DNA from 3 places in the Oceanobacillus iheyensis HTE831 genome. Region 2 is predicted to be linked to each of the others. Evidence: riboswitches for the same ligand, from Rfam matches in the RefSeq annotation. Region 2 holds a riboswitch; each other region holds the start of a gene.
What was found. A riboswitch is a leader RNA that binds a small molecule or an ion and turns the genes downstream of it on or off. The one in region 2 is predicted to bind thiamine pyrophosphate.
Positions count from the first base shown of each region.

Region 1: another riboswitch for thiamine pyrophosphate. It lies ahead of thiW (energy coupling factor transporter S component ThiW); the one in region 2 lies ahead of OB_RS06730 (lipoate--protein ligase family protein).
Region 3: another riboswitch for thiamine pyrophosphate. It lies ahead of thiM (hydroxyethylthiazole kinase); the one in region 2 lies ahead of OB_RS06730 (lipoate--protein ligase family protein).

Region 1 is NC_004193.1:502,523-506,803, reverse strand. Features, by position in the region: gene OB_RS02605 (ABC transporter ATP-binding protein) at 1-509, opposite strand, end outside; gene OB_RS02600 (LytTR family transcriptional regulator DNA-binding domain-containing protein) at 621-1,661, opposite strand; TPP riboswitch at 1,756-1,871, shown strand; gene thiW (energy coupling factor transporter S component ThiW) at 1,952-2,455, shown strand; gene tenA (thiaminase II) at 2,452-3,135, shown strand; gene thiD (bifunctional hydroxymethylpyrimidine kinase/phosphomethylpyrimidine kinase) at 3,132-3,926, shown strand; gene thiM (hydroxyethylthiazole kinase) at 3,955-4,281, shown strand, end outside.
Region 2 is NC_004193.1:1,323,227-1,327,507, forward strand. Features, by position in the region: gene OB_RS06720 (MFS transporter) at 1-744, opposite strand, end outside; gene OB_RS06725 (dicarboxylate/amino acid:cation symporter) at 934-2,166, shown strand; TPP riboswitch at 2,271-2,380, shown strand; gene OB_RS06730 (lipoate--protein ligase family protein) at 2,467-3,288, shown strand; gene lipA (lipoyl synthase) at 3,281-4,225, shown strand.
Region 3 is NC_004193.1:676,795-681,075, reverse strand. Features, by position in the region: gene tsaE (tRNA (adenosine(37)-N6)-threonylcarbamoyltransferase complex ATPase subunit type 1 TsaE) at 1-243, opposite strand, end outside; gene thiL (thiamine-phosphate kinase) at 253-1,221, opposite strand; tRNA gene OB_RS03535 (tRNA-Asp) at 1,375-1,451, opposite strand; tRNA gene OB_RS03530 (tRNA-Met) at 1,528-1,604, opposite strand; rRNA gene rrf (5S ribosomal RNA) at 1,692-1,807, opposite strand; TPP riboswitch at 2,155-2,258, shown strand; gene thiM (hydroxyethylthiazole kinase) at 2,349-3,128, shown strand; gene OB_RS03515 (Lin0512 family protein) at 3,162-3,521, shown strand; gene tenA (thiaminase II) at 3,544-4,221, shown strand.

The sequences.
Region 1 (4,281 bases), 820 kb from region 2:
TGCTTCGAGTTCACGGGATCTAATGCTGAAGTTGGCTCATCCAAGAATAATATTTCAGGGTTATGAAGTAATGCTCTTGCCAAGAGCACGCGCTGTGTCATACCTTTTGATAACTTGGCAACTTGTTGCTTTGCTTCATTTTGTAAACGAACCATCTCTAACACTTCATTAATGCGGTTCTCTTGCACATCATATAATTGCGCATACGTTTTTAAATTATCGTAGATAGTGAGACGGTTATACAAACCACTATTATCTGTAACCACTCCAAATCGTTTTCGTTGAGCTGGCGATTTTAATTGTTGAACTGGTACACCAAATACTTTTGCTATTCCAGAAGTGTGTGTTAATTGTCCAGTTAATATTTTTATTGTGGTTGTTTTTCCTGAGCCACTTGGTCCTAAAAAACCGAATGTCTCTCCTTTCTCGACTTGAAAAGTTACATCGTTAAGTGCTTGCTTATTTTGATAAACTTTTTCTAAATGACTTACCTCAATGACTGAAGTCATGTAATTCCCTCCTGAAAATCCAATTTTCATTTGCATCTTCAGAATACTGTTATATCAAGGTCTTCGCACTAAATTTCCGATGAATGGAGTACCTAATAGGTTAAATGGAGCTTAATCGACTCCTAAAATTTGCTTTAATTCAACCAACTTTGCTTTCGATAAAGGTACTTGAGTTTTTTCTTTATCTTGCAAAACAAGACTGTAACTATTTCTCGTCCAGGTAATTACTTCTCGTACTTTTTGTAAATTTACGATATAAGATCGATGACATCGGAAAAATCCTTGATGTTCTAATTTTTCTTCTAATTGACGAAGCGTAAATGCTGTTCGAAACGATGACCCTTTCATATGTACTACAGCTTGACCTTCATCACTTTCAATGTAGTCAATCTCTGGAGGATCAAGTAGTACTATCTTGTCATTTACTTTCGAAGGTATTTTATTTAGCTGAAAAGAAAAATCTTGCTTTCCTAACTCTTCTTCTGAAACTTCGTCTATCTCTTGCTTCTCTTCGTTTTCTTCTGTTTTAATTTCAACTGTTTGTAACCCTTCCTCGTTAAGTCGGTAAACTCTTTCTGCTAATGTAATTGCACTTTCCATATTGGATGTCAGTATTAATACACCTTTTTTATTCTGCTTAAGATGGTTTAAAACATGAACCAATACTCGTTTCGTTTCTAAGTCAACATTTAAATCCGGCTCTTCAAAAAGATAAATACTTGCATCCTGAATAATTGCTTTCCCATAATGAACCCGCTTTTGTTCAGACTCTGTTAATTTACTAATTGGCTTATCCTTCACTTCATGTAATTGTAATTTTTCAATCAAATCTTGATGATTGACATTCGTTTGATATAATTTTTCCATAAATCGAAAATATTCTTTTATATTCATCCGTTCGTAAAGGCCGTTATTCAATAATTGAAGTCCTAACGCTTGAAAGTACTCCACTTTATCTTTTAATGTAATTCCATTTAATTCGATACTACCGTTATTAATTTTTTTATCTCCAACAATCATTTTTATTAACATCTGCCTAACATTTAAGGAGGAATGAATCGCTGCAACTTCCCCTTCTTGAATCGTTAAATGAAACGTCGAAAACAAGATGTGGTCACCTTGTCGATATTCTAGTTCTCTTAATTGAAGCATCTATCTCAGTCCCCTTTGAATCCCAATTTTATGTATTCAGATGACAGAATTTATTTATTTTGTTACAGTTAATATGAAGTAAATAAATACGAAAAGCAACTACTAGGGGTGCCCAGTACTATGTGTGGGCTGAGAGGAAAGCACCTACTTTCCGACTCTTATGGACCTGATCTGGTTAATACCAGCGTAGGGAAGTAGTCAATAATTTTGATGATTACATTCTCAGTATACCAAAACCAGGTCCTTTAATTGGACCTGGTTTTTTGTTTGTTTTAAAAAGGAGAGATAAAGTGAAAAACACCCGCGTCTTAACATTGATGGCTGTCCTTGTTGCCATTGGAACGATTGGTTCACAGTTATTATGGTTCCCTGCTGGTGTCGCACGAGCGTATCCTGTTCAACATGCAGTAAATGTTATGGCAGCAGTGTTACTTGGTCCAGGACCTGCTGTTGGTGTTGCTTTAATGATTGGTTTACTTCGAAATCTCTTAGGGCTAGGAACATTACTAGCTTTTCCCGGAGGAATGATTGGCGCTTTTTTTGCAGGGATACTTTATCGAAAATGGCGGCGTCATCGTTTAGCAGTAACAGGAGAAATATTAGGTACTGGGATAGTTGGTTCGCTCCTTGCCGTTCCTTTTGCTAATTTTTTAATGGGCTCAAGTGTTGGTGCACTTGCATTTCTACCAGCATTCATCGTTAGTAGTGTTTCAGGAGCTTGCATAGGTTGGTTTATATTATCTAGAGTCCATCATACAGAACTTTCACACATTCAGAGGAGGGATTATTCATGAATTTCTCAGAAGAACTAAGAAAGGAAAACGAAGATATTTTTGCACTTATAAAAGCTCATCCGTTTGTGGAAGGGGTAGGAAAGGGAATACTACCTGTAGATGCAGTTCGTCATTATGTTCAAGCAGATTATGCTTATTTAAATGGGTTTATGAAAACAATCGGCATGGCCATCGGAAATGCCGATCACCGGGACGACATTGCTTACTTTAGTGAGCTTATGCAGTTTTCTCTACATGACGAAATACAAGCTCATCTGTGTTTTTGTGACTATATTAATGTAAACTACGAAGACTTACAAGAACTGCCATTGCCTCCAACAGGAGATCATTATGTTAAACATATGATGTATCATGCCCAAACAGGAACTACTGGAGAAGCAATTAGTGCGCTTTTACCATGCCCTTGGACGTACTATGAGATCGGAAAATATATAAATGAAATATGGCAACCATCGGATAATCATCCATTTCAAATTTGGATACAATGTTATGCAAATACAGAGCAAGATGTTGAAGAAATGTGTGCACGTCTTGACGAACACGCAAGACATGCTTCAGAAAAAGAAAAAACAAATATGAAAATTGCTTTCCGAAAAAGTTGTCAATTAGAATACTTATTTTGGGAAATGGCTATATCCACGGAGGAGTGGCCCTCAATAAAGGAGGATATTAAAAAATGAAGAATGTACCATGTGCATTAACGATTGCTGGCACAGACCCAAGTGGCGGAGCTGGCATACAAGCAGATTTAAAAACATTTCAAGAGCTACAAACGTATGGCATGTCTGTCATTACTTCCGTAGTCGCTCAAAATACTACTGGTGTAACTTCGGTCCATCATATGCCAATCAATATGATCGAAGACCAACTTGAAGCTATCCTGGAAGATATGCCTATCCACGCTTTTAAAACGGGAATGATTGCCAATAAACAAATGATGGAAATCATCTCAAAAAAAATAGAGAAACTGAATGCACCTTATGTTATGGATCCGGTTATGGTTGCTACCAGTGGTGATTCCCTTATAGATAAAGAAGCTCGTTCATTTTTAAGAGAAAGTTTACTCCCTCAAACGGCACTAGTGACGCCGAATATTCCAGAGGCAGAATTTATTACTGGAAATTCTATTGAAACAGTAGAAGATATGAAAGATGCGGCAAAACACATTGTTGATCATTTCCACGCAGATGCGGCATTAATAAAAGGTGGTCACATGGAAGGGGAAGCAATAGACTTTCTATATGACGGATCTAAGATCCATACATTTTCAGCTGAAAGAATTAATACCAAAAACACCCATGGCACAGGGTGCACCTATTCTGCTGCTATTACTAGTTATCTTGCTAAGGGGTACTCCATTGTAGAAGCAGTTCGACACTCAAAAGACTTTGTTACTGTTGCAATATCCAAATCATTTGAGCTCGGTAATGGTAATGGACCAACGAATCATTGGGCGACTCGAGAAAGGTAATGGAGATATTAAGGAAAGGGAGATAAATATGCAGGTCGATATTATTAAACAGGTACGTGACACTAAACCACTTGTGCATCACCTAACTAATCAAGTAGTAATGAACTTCTCTGCCAATGGTTTACTTTCATTTGGCGGTTCACCAATTATGGCAAAAGCGATAGAAGAAGTTGAACAAATTGCGGCAATTTCAAATGCCGTTTTAATTAATATCGGTACGTTAACTTCCACCGAATTGGAATCTATGATTGCTGCTGGAAAAACAGCGAATAAGCATAATATTCCAGTATTATTAGACCCTGTTGGTGTTGCTGCCACCTCTTTTAGACGAAATGCTATTGATAAAATTTTAGAG
Region 2 (4,281 bases):
AAACAGTCCGATTGTGACACCTGTCACGCCAAAACCAGCAAGTTCTCTTAACATAGGTTCCTTAAACGTATATGCAGTGAAGACACCTGAAAAACCAAAGACAATAACCGCAATGATCATTAATACATTTTTATTTTTTAATACGGTTAATTCTTTTCTAAGTTTCGGTTGTACTGCTGGCTTAATGTTAGGTGTAACTATAATTAAACCAATTAAGGTAATCGCACCTAATAAGGCAATGATCCAAAAAACAAGTCTCCAATCAAAATACCCTCCAACAAACGAGCCGAATGGAACACCTAGCATTACAGCGATGGTTAACCCACCTTGAACTGCAGCAATGGCACTCGTTCTTTTTTCTGGTTTAGAAATTTCAACAGCAAGACTCATGGTTAAACCGAAAAAAGGTGCATGCATGGTCGCTGATAGCAATCTTGATAGTAGTAGCACGTCAAAATTTGGAGCTAGTGCTGCGACGATATTACTTATAATAAATATAGATATTAAACCAATTAATAAGGGTTTTGGTGAGTACTTTACTGTAATCATCCGTAAGATAGGACCGAATACAGCAACGCTGATAGCATAAATACTTAATAGAAGTCCGGTAGTGGACACTGAAACATCTAGGTCTGTAGCGAATTGTGTTAGTAATCCAGTAACAACATATTCTGTCATTCCTATCGCGAATGTACCAATCATGAAGATAGCTAGAATGGTATTTCGAGAGAATTTCTCTGTCATATAATCTCCCCTCTATGTTTAAAAAATACATAATGAATATAATATGACAGAACTATTTTGATGTCTAGCATAAAATCTTAATCAATATAGAATTATTACTTCATTTTCCTCTTGGACTTCAATACAAAAAGGAGTAGAATATACTAAGTTGGCAAAGTGAAATTACATTACATAGTGAAGGTGAGAAATATGAAAGAAAAATTCAAAGCATATCGATTTCCTATTATTTTACTGGCATCGATCATTATTGGAAGTATCATAGGGATTGTATTTGGTGAAGATGCGACAATTATCAAACCACTTGGGGATTTATTTATTAATTTGTTATTTATGATTGTAATACCATTAGTTTTCTTCACCATATCATCAGCGATTGCTGCTATGGATAGTATGAAACGTCTTGGTAAAATTATGGGCTCGATGATTACAGTTTTTGTAGTTACAGGAATAATTGCGTCTGTGTTTATGTTAGTTGCTACAGTTATTTTTGAACCGGGTTCTGGTGTAAATATTCCATTAGATACACCAGAAAATGTGGAAGAACAAAACCTATCAGAACAATTGGTTAATACGTTTACAGTACCAGATTTTGTTGATTTATTCTCCCGTGACAACATGTTAGCGCTCATTGTTTTTTCTGTATTAATTGGGGTAGCGACTGGCCTAACTGGAGAAAAAGGAAGACCATTCGCTACGTTTTTAACTAGTGCATCTGAAGTATTTATGAGAATCATAAAACTTGTGATGTACTATGCTCCAATCGGTCTAGGAGCATACTTTGCAGCACTTGTAGGAGAGTTTGGGGCGGAATTGATAGGTGATTATGCAAAAGCAATCATCATTTACTACCCGGTTTCGGTCCTATACTTTGCAATTGGATTTACCTTATATGCATTTCTTGCTGGTGGTAAGAAGGGAGTTACTCGTTTTTGGAAAAATATCTTAGCTCCTGCAGCAACCTCACTTGGTACTGGAAGTAGCATCGCTGCGCTACCTGTGAACTTACAAGCGGCGAAGCGTATTGGCGTTCCTAAAGATGTTCGCGAAACGGTGCTTCCTTTAGGAGCAACGATTCATATGGATGGGTCATGTCTATCGGCAATGCTTAAAATTGCCTTTGTTTTTGGGGTATTTAATATGGATTTCTCCGGATTTGACACTTTTCTAACTGCTATTGGAATTTGTTTATTGTCTGGTATTGTTATGAGCGGGATTCCAGGCGGAGGGTTTATGGGAGAGATGATGATCATTACACTGTATGGATTGCCAATGGAAGCTCTACCCATCATAACCGCTATTGGAGTAGTTGTTGACCCACCTGCAACAATGATTAACGTTACTGGTGACACTGTTTCAAGTATGTTAGTAACCAGAAAAATTGAAGGTAAAGATTGGATGGAATCAAGCGAAAACCTGACCTAAGAGTAAAAAAATGATTGATAAATCAAATGAGTAAAAATTATCTTTACATTATATTCCATTATTGGTAAGCTTGGGTTGTTAGTAAATGACATCTAAATAGAATTTTTTCACACTAGGGGAGCTATGGTAAATAGCTGAGATGAACATCGGACCGTTTAGACCCTTTGTACTCGAACAGGATAATGCCTGCGTGAGGAAGTGTGGTCAATAGGCATACGTATGTTGACTGCATTCTCTCATGATGAATGTGGTCTTTTTTGTTTGTCTAAAGTGAAGAGATTCGCTAAGGAGGAACTATTTTTGCGAGAAAAATGGGCGTTTTTAGAAAACACTCCACAAGATGCAGCAATTAATATGGCGCTAGATGAAGCTTTGTTGCATTGGCATCAAAAAGGTGAAATTCCACCAACATTGCGATTTTATCGATGGAATAAACCAACACTCTCTATAGGATATTTCCAAAAGGTAGATGGAAAGATTGATCTTCAAGGAATTAAAAAGCATCAATGTCAATTGGTAAGAAGAATGACTGGTGGAAGTGCTGTCTTGCATGATGATGAATTGACCTACAGTATTGTCATTTCAGAGAAGCATGAAAAAGTTGCCTCATCAATTCGACAAGCTTATTTCGATTTATCCAAAGGTATAGTAAGAGCTTATCAATTGCTAGGGATTGAAGTGGATCATGCTCATGAGCCATCCTCTAAAGGTCGAAGCAATATATGTTTTGAGCAACCTGCATTTTATGAATTAGTTGCAAAGGGCAAGAAGATTTCTGGAAATGCACAAATAAGGAAAAGAGGCATACTTCTTCAACATGGATCAATTCCTTTATCGATGAATGTGGAGATGCTATTTGATTTATTTCAATTTCCTGCAGACCAAATGAAAGAAAGAAAAAAGCAAAGATTCTATGAAAGAGCGACTACCATTAATGCAGAATTAGGAGAAAAGCAATCCTATGAAAGGGTGCGTAATGCTTTTCAACAAGGTTTTTCAGAAATTTTAAATATCGAATTAGAGCCAATAACGTTGACAGAAGAACAGTGGAAAGAAGTGTACCAGATTGCCGAATCAAATTATTCAGAGAATAATATAAAAGGAGCTGTTTCACATGTCTAATCAACAAACGCATGTACGTAAGCCAGATTGGTTAAAAACAAGAATTAATACGAACAAATCGTATCGAAATTTAAAAAAGTTGATGCGTGATAATCGGTTAAACACGGTTTGTGAAGAAGCGCGCTGTCCAAACTTACATGAATGCTGGAGCGAACGAAAAACAGCTACTTTTATGATTTTAGGAGATACATGTACAAGAGGTTGCCGGTTCTGTGCAGTAAAAACAGGGTTACCAAATGAACTAGATTGGGGAGAACCAGAACGTGTGGCTGATTCTGTCACCGTAATGGGGTTAAAACATGTGGTAGTAACAGCAGTGGCGAGAGATGATTTAAATGATGGCGGTGCAGCAGTGTTTGCGGAAACTGTCCGAGCTATTCGTAGAAAGAATCCTGGTTGTACTATTGAAATTTTGCCTTCGGATATGAAAGGAGATTATGAAAGTCTCCATACATTAATGGATAGTGGACCAGATATTTTTAATCATAATATTGAAACCGTACGAAGACTTACAAAACGAGTGCGAGCAAGAGCTATGTACGATCGTTCTTTAGAGTTACTACGACGGGTAAAAGAGATAGCTCCTAATACACCGACGAAATCAAGTATCATGGTTGGCCTTGGAGAAGAAAAAGATGAGATTATTCAGGCGATGGATGATTTATTAGCGCATAATGTGGATATTGTTACACTTGGCCAATATTTACAGCCAACGAAAAAGCATCTAGAGGTAGTACGCTATTACCATCCAGATGAATTTGAAGAATTGAAAAATATCGCCCTAGAAAAAGGCTTTTCTCATTGTGAATCTGGTCCATTAGTTCGTTCCTCATACCATGCGGATGAACAAGTTTCTAATGCAGCAGCTCAACGAAGAATTAAGTATATGAAAGGTGTAGAAAAGCAAGAAAACAGTCAATTGGATTTTAATTTCTAAGTACTAAGAATTTCAGGGTTTAGGACCCAAGAATATACTCAATAGATAAATGGATT
Region 3 (4,281 bases), 650 kb from region 2:
CTCTAAACGATACACATCCATATGATATAAAGGCATTTTCCCACGGTATTCTTTCACAATTGTAAACGTAGGGCTCGTAATATGACGCTTAACTTCTAGTCCAGAAGCAATTCCTTTCGTAAACGTTGTTTTACCAGAACCTAGCTGACCTTCTAACGTAATAACATCACCCGGACGCAACGACTTAGCTAGTCTTTCGCCGAATGATTTTGTTTCTTCCGGAGAACCAAGCTGTATTTTCATTTAATTCACCTACTTCAAATGCGTATATCCGCTTTTCTTAAGCACTTTACGCATAGCATTATCTTCTATATAAACAGGATGCTTTTCTTCTTCTACAACACTTCCAATTACCGTCAATTGGGTATTTGTCTTCTCAGCAGCTTCATTTACAACAGCCCAGTCACCTTTAGCCACTGTCCCTAGGAGTTCAAAATCCTCTCCACCAGACAATTTCCACTGATATTGTTGCTCATACGTAAATTGATAAAAGGAAGGTGCAACTGGTATATCATTTTCACGTAATACAATGGACACATTAGAAGCTTCTGCGATCTCACTTGCCTCATTGGCAATCCCATCACTTACATCATTTAAAGATACTCTGTCCAGACTTTCTAGAGCTTGCGCAAAAGCCACTCTCGGTTCCGGTTTTCGATGCCGATGAATATAAAAATCTTGATCAACATATCGGTTGTTTTCATTGTCGCTGGTCAGAATATGAAACCCTGCTAGAGAGTCTCCTAATGTCCCCGTAACAAAGACAATGTCTCCTTCTTTTGCATGCTGACGATATCGCGCTTTATTTGTGATCGTATATCCAATTACTGTAATAGAGATGGTTAATTGCTTACCGGAAACAGTATCTCCACCAATAATATCCATATGATACTTTGATGCTAAATCATCCATACCTGAATATATCTGAGATAGCTCCGCTTGAGTCCAATTCTTTGGTATTACAATAGATACTAAATAGAAACTAGGTGAAGCTCCCATTGCTGCTAAATCACTTATATTGGCCCCTAATGCTCGATAGCCGATATGATACGGTTCCATTGTAGAACGGGAAAAATGTACATCCTCTACAAAAGTATCTACTGCCGTAACAATATCCTTTGAACTACGAAAAACAGCAGCATCATCTCCAATTCCTTTTAACAGAGAAGGCTGTCGATAATATGTCGGCTTAATCGAATCTATAAAAGAAAACTCATCCATTTCACATCACCATTCTTTATCTTCACTACCAACTATCATAGCAAAAACAAAAGAAAAAAGAAAAAAATTGGACGACTAAATAATGTCTACAAACTAAAAAAACACAGGTTTCAATTCAAACCATGTGTTCTACAACTTCTAATATAATTTTCATGGCGGTCCGGACGGGACTCGAACCCGCGACCTCCTGCGTGACAGGCAGGCATTCTAACCAACTGAACTACCGGACCAACTTTTTTTACTTATGTATGGCATCCAGTATTTCAATGGTGAATCTGGATCTTACTCAAGTAATAGTAAATAATTTGGTTGCGGGGGCAGGATTTGAACCTGCGACCTTTGGGTTATGAGCCCAACGAGCTACCAGACTGCTCCACCCCGCGATATGACTTATGATATGGAAAATATGGTCATACACTTCTATGTGTTATACTTACATATTCTATCCAATCTAAGGATAAATTATCCTTGCCTGGCGGCGTCCTACTCTTGCAGGGGTAAAACCCCAACTACCATTGGCGCTGAAAAGCTTAACTTCTGTGTTCGGCATGGGAACAGGTGTGACCTTCTCGCTATCGCTACCAGACAATCCTTAAAATCAAGGACAAGTAATATTATATCCATAGAACTATAAAAAAGCAATACCTTTTTAAAACTTTTTTTATTTCGTCGTTTGTTTTTATAAAATAAATGCTAAGAAACGTTGATATGATTGCAAAACGAGTTGCTATTTTAAATTAGTCTCAGTTTGAAAATCTACATTTGTGCGTGTATTTAAGTTTTTTTAAGGGATCATGTCATTCGGATATCACCAAGTCATTATTATAATCCAAACTTTTTAAAACAATCATTACTTAGCATCGATGAAAATTGACTCATATGAATAATTTTACTTTTACGAAAAAATCAACTAAGATGTAGGTAGAATAAAAAAAAATCCACTAGGGGTGCCATTTTGGCTGAGATAAGATGCATTTCTTGATCCCTTTGAACCTGAACTGGTTAATACCAGCGTAGGAAAGTGGAGTTGGCGACTATACCTATTCTGTAGCTGTATATAAAACCACTCCATTTTGGGGTGGTTTATTTGTTCTTTATTCTAAATTAATAGGAGAGGAGAATTTTTGGTGGATGCTATTGCTAAGATTAAACAAGATAAACCGTTTATTTTTAATATAACCAATGAAGTTGCATCTAATTTTTCTGCTAATGGCTTAATCGCTATCGGAGCGTCACCTGCGATGTCTCATACTCCAAGAGAAGCTAAAAAGTATGGAGAAATCGCCGACGCGGTAGTGCTAAACCTGGGGACATTAACGGAAGACCGGGGAGAAGCAATGTTAAAGGCTGGAATGGCAGCAAACAAGAATGGGGTTCCAGTTATTCTTGATCCCATTGCAGTTGGAGGTACAGATTTTCGGACGGAGATCATTGATGACATACTTAAAACGGTAAAGCTAGCTGCAATACGTGCTAATGCTGGGGAAATAGCTGTGTTGGCAGGTAAGCTAGAAAAAGCAAAGGGGCCAGATTCCATTATTCAAGAAAACGAACCAGAAATCGCAAAAACTGTCGCTAAAAAATATGATACGGTTGTCATCTCAACTGGAAAAGTTGACGTTGTGACAGATGGTAAGCGAACTGCTTTATGTACAAACGGGCATGAAATGCTACAAAACATTACGGCTAGCGGATGTTTACTTTCATCTTTTGTCGGACCTTTTGTGAGTGTAGTTGATGACTTTTATCAAGCAGGTATATATGCTGTGACAAGTTATGGTATTGCAGCTGAATTAGCAATGGAAAAAGCATCTGGGCCTGGAACATTTATTCCGGCATTACTCGATGAAATATACTTTCTAACTGATGAAAAAGTAGAAAAATACAAACAAGTTCACGAACTATAAGGATATGTATCATTATCGAAGGAGGAAAAGTAATTGGAAAATCTTCTATTTGTCGAGACAGGAACAGGAGTAGATGTTCATGGACAGAACGTGAATATTGCATCAGAAAGAGCTGTAATGAATGCAATCCATAGCAATTCTATGCCAGGAATGAAGAAGATCTTACCAGATGCTGACTTAAATAAGATGAAAGTAAATGTAAAACTGGGTATTCCATTAGATACGGAAAAATTGGATCACGACAAAATAAAACAATTAATTCCTTATGGTACAGTCACTGTTGAGGTCTTACCTGGAGGCTTGGCAACAACTAGTGGGATTTTCTTGGAAGATCAGCAGGATAAAAACGATTTAATGTATATTGTTAACGCAGTTGTAGAAGTAGGCTATTAAACAAAATTAAGGGGGATTTTCTATGCTTTTTTCAGATTCATTGCGTGAGGCAACAAAAGAAAGCTGGCAGTTAAGTTTAAATCATCCATTTGTACAAAAGGTCGTAAGTGGTGATTTGCCACTAGAAACATTCAAAAATTATATTCTACAAGATATCTATTATTTGAAACATTACGGGAAGGTGCATGCTTTTGCGGCTGCTCATTCAGATGACTTTCATATTGCCGCTAAACTGGCAGAAAAAGCAAAGAAGACCGCTGAAGCAGAACTTACGGTGCATAAGGAGCACGCAGAAATTTTACAGATTACAGAAGCTGAAATCGAGAATTTCAAACCAGCACCGACTGCATACGCGTATACATCACATTTATACCGCGCGTCGCTGTCCGGAAGTTTAGCTCAAATTGTAGCTGCAATGCTACCATGTTATTGGTTGTATGCAGATATTGGTTTGACCTACAAGGATGCGAAGCCAAAGGAAAAAATTTACCAGAACTGGTTGAACACCTATGGCAGTGATTGGTTCCAAGAATCCACACAAGAAATGATTGATCTGCTCAATACTTTAGCTGAACAAGCAGGAGAAGCAGAGAAGGAAAAAATCAAAACACAATTTATTATTGCGAAAGAATACGAACTTGCATTTTGGGAAATGTCCTATACATTTGAAACATGGCTTTCGGAAAAACAACAAATCTAGCAGACTTTTAAATATACGGAATTGTAATAATAAGTGAACTACTTATAGATTGTGGTTAAT